One region of the Streptomyces sp. NPDC046985 genome, then DNA from elsewhere that is predicted to be linked to it. Evidence: riboswitches for the same ligand, from Rfam matches in the RefSeq annotation. Region 1 holds a riboswitch; the other holds the start of a gene.

The links. A riboswitch is a leader RNA that binds a small molecule or an ion and turns the genes downstream of it on or off. The one in region 1 is predicted to bind glycine.
Region 2: it holds a riboswitch for glycine, as region 1 does, so the genes downstream of both, gcvP (aminomethyl-transferring glycine dehydrogenase) here and gcvT (glycine cleavage system aminomethyltransferase GcvT) in region 1, are expected to answer to the same signal.

The regions. Positions count from the first base shown of each region.
Region 1 covers NZ_JBEYWK010000012.1:192,710-197,459, forward strand. The annotation lists gene ABZ861_RS17770 (enhanced serine sensitivity protein SseB C-terminal domain-containing protein) at 1-340, opposite strand, end outside; gene ABZ861_RS17775 (enhanced serine sensitivity protein SseB) at 992-1,795, opposite strand; glycine riboswitch at 2,479-2,579, shown strand; gene gcvT (glycine cleavage system aminomethyltransferase GcvT) at 2,732-3,859, shown strand; gene gcvH (glycine cleavage system protein GcvH) at 4,015-4,392, shown strand; gene glyA (serine hydroxymethyltransferase) at 4,410-4,750, shown strand, end outside.
Region 2 covers NZ_JBEYWK010000007.1:9,376-14,125, reverse strand. The annotation lists gene gcvP (aminomethyl-transferring glycine dehydrogenase) at 1-2,655, opposite strand, end outside; glycine riboswitch at 2,832-2,926, opposite strand; gene ABZ861_RS10785 (PRC-barrel domain-containing protein) at 3,039-3,422, shown strand; gene ABZ861_RS10780 (DNA polymerase IV) at 3,656-4,750, opposite strand, start outside.

The DNA of each region.
Region 1 (4,750 bases):
CCGGGGCGTGCGGGTTGAGCCACAGGCCGTAGTGGTCGGGGTAGAGGGTGCGGGCGACGTCGAGGGCGTCCGCCACCTCGTAGGAGCGCGTCCAGCCGCTGGCCGACAGCTCCTGGGCGGAGGTCACGCACGGGACGTAGCCGTGCCCGGCGACCTCCATGTGCCCGTACTGGGCGTCGGGCGAGCCGGCCTGGCCGCGCCAGAGCAGCATCCAGACCTGCCCGGAGGACGGGGTCGCGAGGGCGTGCAGCAGCGCCTCGTAGGCGTCGTAGCGTCCGGGCGTCACCTGACGCAGCGTCTGCTCCACGTGCCCGGCCGCGGCCGTGCCGCTCGCGCTCACCTCGTACCGCCCCTTCGTGCCGCCCGTGCCGTGCAGGAGATCCCGCCGTCGCGACTCCGGTCGTCCGCCGGGAGGGCGGGCAGCGCGGCGAGCGCGGGTGCCTGGCGCCGCGGGGCGGGCGGTGGTCCGACGACCGTTCCTAGCTTAAGGCCGCGCGCGGGCCGGGCAGAGGCCGACGTCGCAAGGGGCGCGGATCCGCCCTCCGGCGGTCGGACGGAGCGCGCGGCGGTCGGCCGGGGCGCGTAGAGGGCCGTCCGCCTGGGTGCGCATGGGTCAGCCCGTCGGTGCGCGTAGACGTCGGCACGCCAGGGCGCGTACGGGGCGTCCGTCAGGGCACGTACGGGGCGTCTGCCACGGCGCGTAGAGGGCGGTCTGTGCGCACGTGCGGGGCCGTCTGACGGGGCACAGTCCGCGGCGCGCTCTCGACGGGGGTCCGTGCACGCGTGCGGGGCCGTCCGTCAGGGGCGCGTGCGGGGTGACCCGTGAGGGCGCGTGCGGGGTGACCCGTGAGGGCGCGTGCGGGGTGACCCGTGAGGGCGCGTGCGGGGTGACCCGTGAGGGCGCGTGCGGGGCGGCCGTCAGCGCGTGTACGGGTGGGTCCGCCTAGGCGCGTGACGTGGTGATCCGTCAGGGCGCGTACGGGGCGGTCCGTCAGGGCGTGTGCTGGTAGAAGGGCCGGACCCGTTCCTTCATCCAGGCGGCCACCGGGTCCTCGGTGACGTCCAGCAGCACCAGGTTGACCGGCCAGGCGACCGGGGCGGCGCTCAGCGCGCGGCCGAGGGCGTCGAGCGGGCGGGCGCGCAGGTCGCCGTCCCACTGGGACAGCTCGACGCCCACGAACATCACCGGCTCGGCCGTCTCTATCGCGGCCAGGCACCGGCGGGCGCTGACGACCACGCCGGTCCGCGCGAACTCGGCGGCGGCGGCGGCGAGGAAGTCCACCGGGTCGTCCTGCCAGTCGGGTTCGAACAGCCGGACCCGGCCGCCGGTCGCGGGCCCGTCCAGCGCGGACCGCCCGGTCCGGCACAGCTCCGCCACGGCCGGCGGGGGCAGCGGGACGCCCACCACGCCCTCCGGGTTCAGCGCGATGCCGACCTGCGGAGGCAGGCCGCGGGCGAACTCGGCGGCGGGGGCCACGGTGTAGGGCATGTGGGCGCCCGCGATCCGGCGGATCTGCTCCTCGGAGCTGAAGGCCGGCACGTACACCTGGCCGTCGATCTCCAGGGTGGGCAGGTCCAGCGGACCGCCGTGCGGGCCGCGGCCGCCGGGCAGCGGCACCCACAGGAAGCCGCGGCCCAGCGCCTCCACGATCCGTCCGGCGGACGCGGGGGCGCCGAGGGAGGCCGACAGCACCTCCTCCACCTCGTTGCCGGGCCACCCGCCGCCGGAGTGGGGGTGCGTCTGCACCGGGAAGTTCGCCGGGAAGTCCGCGGAGTATTCCGCCGGGAAGTCCATTCGCCTACCGCCTGCTGGGAACCGCTGCTGTGGTGGAAAGGCTAACCGGTACGACCGCCGGACCGGCCGACCCGCTCGCCCCGCGCTCCGGGCCGCCGGGCGCACGCGCTCCGGGCCGCCCGGCGCATCCGCTCCGCGCTCCGGCCCGGCCCGGCCCGGCACGGCTCGGCCGCCGAGCGCGCGCGGGCGCGGGTCCGGGGCGCGGGACGACGGGCCGCGGACGGGAGAGCGCGGCACGCGGGGAGGGGAACGGCCCCCGCGTGCCCGCGCACACCGCCCGTGCGGGGTCCGTCACCGGCCGGTGACGGCAGCGTGTCCGCGCGCGGCGGTGCGGGACGACGGGCCACTGCCGGGAGACCGCGGCACGCGGGGAGGGGAACGGTCTCCGCGTGCCCGCGCGCACCGCCCGTGCGGGGTCCGTCACCGGCCGGTGACGGCAGCGTGTCCGCGCGCGGCGGTGCGGGACGACGGGCCGCTGCCGGGAGACCGCGGCACGCGGGGAGGGGAACGGCCCCCGCACGCCCGCACGCACCGCCCGTGCGCGGTCCGCCACCAGCCGGTGACGGCAGGGTGTTCGCGCGCGGCGGTCATGTGCGGTCCGCCACCGGTCGGTGACGGAGATCGCGCTGCCCCCGGCGGGCCGGGCGTGCGATGATGAGTCCGCCAACTGCATACCGGCCGTTTGAATCCGCGCGGGAGAGTCCCCAGCAGCAGCTTCGGCTGGGGCGCCGAAGGAGCAAGTCCCTCCCTTGAATCTCTCAGGCCCCGTTACCGCGCGGGCGAGGCACATCTGAAAAGCGGGCCGCCGCGGCGGCCCCACCCACGGTGCAAGCCGTGACCGTCCGGCGGCGGTCAGGGCGAACCTCTCAGGTTTTCGATGACAGATGGGGAGGACACGAGTTCCGTCCTCGCCCGCCACGCCTGGGAGACCGCCCGATGAGCAGTTCCGCACCCCCTCAGCCCCGCCGCACCGCGCTGGACGCGCTGCACCGCTCGCTCGGTGCGACGATGACCGACTTCGCCGGCTGGGACATGCCGCTGCGCTACGGCTCCGAGCGCGACGAGCACCTGGCCGTGCGCACCACGGCGGGCCTGTTCGACCTGTCCCACATGGGCGAGATCACCGTCGCCGGACCGCAGGCCGCCGCCCTGCTGAACCACGCCCTGGTCGGCGACATCGCCTCCGTGGGCGCGGGCCGCGCCCGCTACACCATGATCTGCCGGGCCGACGGCGGCATCCTGGACGATCTGATCGTCTACCGCCTGGCCGAGACCACTTACATGGTCGTCGCCAACGCCTCCAACGCCCAGACCGTCCTGGACGCCCTCACCGAGCGGGCGGCCGGCTTCGACGCCGAGGTCCGCGACGACCGGGACGCCTACGCCCTGATCGCGGTGCAGGGCCCCGCCTCCCCCGCGATCCTCGCGTCCCTGACCGACGCCGACCTCGACGGCCTGAAGTACTACGCCGGGCTGCCCGGCACGGTCGCCGGGGTCCCGGCGCTGATCGCGCGCACCGGCTACACCGGCGAGGACGGCTTCGAGCTGTTCGTCGCCCCGGACGGCGCCGAGAAGCTGTGGACGGCGCTGACCGACGCCGGCGCGGACGCCGGGCTGATCCCGTGCGGGCTGTCCTGCCGCGACACGCTGCGCCTGGAGGCCGGCATGCCGCTGTACGGGCACGAGCTGACGACCGAGCTGACCCCGTTCGACGCCGGGCTCGGCCGGGTGGTCAAGTTCGGCAAGGAGGGCGACTTCGTGGGCCGCGAGGCGCTGCGGGAGGCCGCGGAGCGCGCCGAGCGGAAGCCGCCGCGCGTCCTGGTCGGCCTGGTCGCCGAGGGCCGCCGCGTGCCGCGCGCCGGATACCCCGTCGTCGCCGGCGGCGAGGTGATCGGCGAGGTCACCTCCGGCGCCCCCTCCCCCACCCTGGGCAAGCCGATCGCCATGGCCTACGTGGACGCCGCGTACGCCGCGCCGGGCACGTCGGGTGTCGGCGTCGACATCCGGGGCAGCCACGAGCCGTATGAGGTCGTGGCGCTGCCCTTCTACAAGCGGCAGAAGTGATCCCTTCGCCAGCGGCGTGAGTGCCGCCGCCGACGGCGCGCTCCGGCACGACCGCCGGCGGCGGGCGGTGGCACGGGCTCCACGCCCCGCCCCCGCACGCCCCTTCGCCGTCCCCCCTTCCTCAGCACCCCCCCGCGTACAGGAGAATTCAGGCCATGAGCAACCCCCAGAAGCTGCGGTACAGCAAAGAGCACGAGTGGCTGTCGCCCGCCGAGGACGGCGTCGCGACGGTCGGCATCACGGAGTTCGCGGCCAACGCGCTCGGCGACGTCGTCTACGCCCAGCTCCCCGAGGTCGGCGACAGCGTGGCCGCGGGCGAGACCTGCGGCGAGCTGGAGTCCACCAAGTCGGTGTCCGACCTGTACTCGCCGGTCGGCGGCGAGATCACCGAGGTCAACCAGAACGTGGTGGACGACCCGTCGCTGGTGAACTCCGAGCCCTTCGAGGGCGGCTGGCTGTTCCGGGTGCGGGTCGCCGACGAGCCGGGCGACCTGCTCACCGCCGACGAGTACACGGCCCAGAACGCGGGCTGAGGAGCGGACGCGAGCAGATGACTGAGCACACCACCGTTCTCGACACCCCCCTGCACGAGCTGGACCCGGACGTGGCCGCCGCGGTCGACGCCGAGCTGCGCCGCCAGCAGTCCACGCTGGAGATGATCGCCTCGGAGAACTTCGCGCCGCTCGCGGTGATGGAGGCGCAGGGCTCCGTTCTGACCAACAAGTACGCCGAGGGCTACCCGGGCCGCCGCTACTACGGCGGCTGCGAGCACGTCGACGTGATCGAGCGGATCGCCGTCGACCGGATCAAGGCGCTGTTCGGCGCCGAGCACGCCAACGTGCAGCCGCACTCCGGCGCCCAGGCCAACGCGGCGGCGATGTTCGCGCTGCT
Region 2 (4,750 bases), on a different contig from region 1:
CTTCTCGATCTCGGCGCGGATCGCGATCATCGTGTCGCAGAAGCGGTCAAGCTCGGCCAGGTCCTCGGACTCGGTCGGCTCGATCATCAGCGTGCCGGCCACCGGGAAGGACATGGTCGGGGCGTGGAAGCCGTAGTCGATGAGCCGCTTGGCCACGTCGTCCACGCTGACCCCGGTCTCCTTGGTGAGCGGGCGCAGGTCGATGATGCACTCGTGCGCGACGAGGCCGCCGGGGCCGGTGTAGAGCACCGGGTAGTGCGGCTCCAGCCGCTTGGCGATGTAGTTGGCGCTGAGCACCGCGACCTGCGTGGCGCGCTTGAGTCCTTCGCCGCCCATCAGCCGGACGTAGGCCCAGGAGATGGGCAGGATGCCCGCCGAGCCCCAGGGCGCGGCCGAGATCGGCCCGACTCCGGTGGCCGGGCCGGCCTCGGGCTGGAGCGGGTGGTTGGGCAGGTACGGCGCCAGGTGCGAGCGGACCGCGACCGGGCCGACGCCGGGACCGCCGCCGCCGTGCGGGATGCAGAACGTCTTGTGCAGGTTCAGGTGCGAGACGTCGCCGCCGAAGTGGCCCGGCTTGGCGAGGCCGACCAGGGCGTTGAGGTTGGCGCCGTCGACGTACACCTGGCCGCCGGCCTCGTGCACCTGCGCGCAGATGTCGGCGACGTGCTCCTCGAACACGCCGTGCGTGGACGGGTAGGTGATCATCAGGACGGCGAGCTGGTCGCGGTGCTGCTCGATCTTGGCCCGCAGGTCCGCGACGTCGATCTCGCCGTCCTCGGCGGTCTTGACCACGACGACCTTCATGCCCGCCATCACCGCGCTGGCCGCGTTGGTGCCGTGCGCGGAGGACGGGATGAGGCAGACGGTGCGCTGGTCGTCGCCGTTGGCCCGGTGGTAGCCGCGTACGGCGAGCAGGCCGGCCAGCTCGCCCTGCGACCCGGCGTTGGGCTGGAGGGACACCGAGTCGTAGCCGGTGACCTCGGCGAGCCGGTCCTCCAGCTCGTGGATGAGGGTGAGGTAGCCCCGCGCCTGCTCGGCGGGCGCGAAGGGGTGCAACTGCCCGAACTCGGGCCAGGTGACCGGCTCCATCTCGGTGGTCGCGTTGAGCTTCATGGTGCAGGAGCCCAGCGGGATCATGCCGCGGTCGAGCGCGTAGTCGCGGTCGGCGAGCCGGCGCAGGTAGCGCAGCATCGCGGTCTCGGAGCGGTACTGGTGGAAGACGGGGTGGGCGAGGTAGGCGTCGGTGCGCAGCAGGTCGCCGGTCAGCGCCTCCTCGGCGGCGGCGTCCAGCGCGTCGACGTCGCCGTGCGCGCCGAAGGCGGAGAGGACGGTGCGGAGCTGGGCCCGCGCGGTGGTCTCGTCGCAGGCGATCGAGACGTGGTCGGCGTCGACCAGGCGCAGGTTGACGCCGCCCTCCCGGGCCGCGGCGACGACCTCGGCGGCGCGGCCGGGGACCTCGACGGTGAGCGTGTCGAAGTAGGCGCCGTGGACGAGGCCGAGACCTGCGGAGCGCAGCCCTTCGGCGAGGACGGCGGCGTAGCGGTGGGTGCGCTGGGCGATGGCCTTCAGGCCCTCGGGGCCGTGGTACACGGCGTACATGCCGGCCATGACGGCGAGCAGCACCTGGGCGGTGCAGATGTTGCTGGTGGCCTTCTCGCGGCGGATGTGCTGCTCGCGGGTCTGGAGGGCGAGGCGGTACGCCTTGTTGCCGTCGGCGTCGACGGAGACGCCGACCAGGCGGCCGGGCAGGCTGCGGGCGAACTTCTCGCTGACCGCCATGTAGCCGGCGTGCGGCCCGCCGAAGCCCATCGGGACGCCGAAGCGCTGGGTGGTGCCGACGGCGATGTCGGCGCCCAGCTCGCCGGGGGACTTCAGCAGGGTGAGGGCGAGCAGGTCGGCGGCGACGGTGACCAGCGCGCCCAGCTCGTGCGCCTGGGCTATCACAGGCCCGAGGTCCCGCACGGCGCCGGAGGCGCCCGGGTACTGGAGGAGCACGCCGTTGATCTCGCGCCCGGCGATCTCCTCGGGGATGCCTCCGCTGAGGTCGGCGACGACGACCTCGACGCCGGTGGGCTCCGCGCGGGTCTCGATGACCGCGATGGTCTGCGGGAGCGCGTCGGCGTCGACCAGGAAGAGGCCCTTCTTGTTCTTGCCCATGCGCCGGGAGAGCGCCATCGCCTCGGCGGCGGCGGTGCCCTCGTCGAGGAGGGAGGCGCCGGAGGTCGGCAGGCCGGTGAGGTCGGCGACCACGGTCTGGAAGTTGAGCAGCGCCTCCAGCCGCCCCTGGGAGATCTCGGGCTGGTACGGGGTGTACGCCGTGTACCAGGCCGGGTTCTCCATGACGTTGCGCAGGATGACCGGCGGGGTGAAGGTCCCGTAGTAGCCGAGGCCGATCATCGGGGCGAGGACCTGATTGCGGTCGGCGAGGGAACGCAGCTCGGCGAGGACCTCGGCCTCGGTGCGGGCGCCCGGCAGCTCCAGCGAGTCGGCGTTCTTGATCACGTCGGGCACCGCGGCCGCGGTGAGCTCGTCGAGCGAGCCGTAGCCGACCTGCGCGAGCATCTTGGCGCGCGCGTCCTGGCCGGGGCCGATGTGGCGCTGCTCGAAGGGGGTGCCCTGTTCGAGCTCGGAGAGCGGAATGCGCTGGGCGGTCATAGCGGAGGCCTCCTGGTCTGACACGACCTTCGAGGGACACCACGACACAGGTGCCCCGACGGCCTCCCCCTCTGTCATCTCAACCTGAGAGCTTCACCGGACCGCGTGCGGGGGTCCGGCTTGCACCGTCGGTGAGAGCGGGCGCCGTCGACGCTCGCTCTGCTTTCCAGAGTGACCTCGTCCGTGCGGTACGTGGGCCTGAGAGATTCCGGGGAGGATTTGCTCCTTCGGCGCCCCCAGTGATGCTGGAGGGCTCTCCCGCACGGGGTCAGCAGCCGCTTGCCAGAGTACCAGTGGCCTCCGGGGCCTGGCTCGAGTGGCCGCATGGCCGATTGTGCTCTTTTGTAGTGGCAACGGATGAGTTGCGACCATGTGGAGGTACCGTGCAGACGGAGATCGATCCGCGCAACCTGATCGGCCGCAAGGCGTTCGACCGGAACGGCCACAAGATCGGCACAGTGGACGAGGTCTACCTCGACGACGCCACCGGGGCGCCGGAGTGGGCGGCGATACGCACCGGCCTGTTCTCCCGGGACGCCTTCGTCCCGCTGGAGCCGAGCGAACTGGTCGAGGGCGGCCTGCGCGTCCCGTTCGAGAGGGCGCTGATCAAGGTGGCGCCCGACTTCGGGGTCGGCCGCCACCTCTCCCCGGAGCAGGAGCTTCAGCTCTACCACCACTACGGTCTCGACGTCGCCCCCGCCCCTCCCCCGGCCCTCGCGGACCGCGACTTCGGCAGGCTGGCCGGTTCGGGCTCCGAGGAGTCCTGACCCCGCCCTCCGGGCCGTGACCCGATCCCGGCCCCCCGCACCCCGTCGTGTGCTATTTATCGCTTTCACTGCTCTCGTCGTTCTCCCCGCTCTCACGGCCGCCTCATCCGCCTCATCCGCTGTCGTCCGCGCTCCCGTACGCGTCGTCGAGGGCCCCGCCGGGGCCCTCGGACCGCGTCGTTCGCGCCGGTCTCCCGCGGCGCCGCCGGTCCGGTGTCAGCGCCGGTCCGGTGTCAGTCCGGCGCGGGCGGCCCACCGGGCGCGGCGGCGCCGTCGGCGGCGAGGGGTGCCGGGCCCGCGGTCTCCAGGGGACTGGGGCGGACCAGCGGGAGGGGGTCGGCGGGCTCCAGGGCGGGGTCGTCGAGGCGGAAGGTCTTCACACGCCCCGGCGGAGAGCAGGGGGTCTCGAACCGGACGGTGACCCGGCCCAGGCCGCTGCCCTGCACCCAGCCGTGCCCGAACTCGGTGTGCCGCACGTCGCGGCCGGCCCGCCAGTGCCGCTCGACGGTCTCCGACCGCGGGACCGGCTCCTCCGGCCCCTCCTCCTCGGCGGTCTCCACCCGTGCCCCGGCGGCCTGTGCGAACAGGTCCTCCTGGGTGTAGTCGGCCAGCCCGGACACGCCCACGCCGAGCAGCCGGACCCCGCCGGTGGTGTCCACCGCGTCCAGCAGCCGCGCCGCGGCCTCCCGCACCACCGACAGATCGTCGGTGGGCCCGCGCAGCGTCTCGGAGCGGGTCAGCGTGGAGAAGTCGTAGCGCCGGACCTTCAGCACGATGGTGCGCCCCGACAGACCGGCCGCGCGCAGCCGGCGCACGCACCGGTCGGCGAGCCGCTGGACCTCAAGGCCGACCCGCGGGCGGTCGTGGATGTCCACGTCGTAGGTGTCCTCCACGGAGATCGACTTGGCCTCCCGCTCGGCCACCACGGGCCGCTCGTCGAGCGCCAGCGCCATGGCGTGCAGGGCGTGCCCGTGCGCCCTGCCCAGCAGGCGCACGAGCTCGGCCTCGCCCGCCTCGGCGATCTCCTCGACGGTGTGGATCCCGGCCCGCCGCAGATGGTCGCCCGTGGCCGGCCCGACGCCGGGCAGCGTCCGCACCGACATGGGGCCGAGCATGCCCCGCTCGGTGCCGGGCTCGACGAGCACCAGCCCGTCGGGTTTGGCCTGCTCGGAGGCGATCTTCGCCAGCATTTTCGAGGCGGCCAGCCCCACCGAGCCGGTCAGGCCGGTGACGGCCCGTATGTCGGCGCGCAGCTTGGCGCCCGCCAAGCGGGCCGACGCGCCGTCCCAGGCCGCTCCCCCGGCCTCCAGGTCCACGAAGGCCTCGTC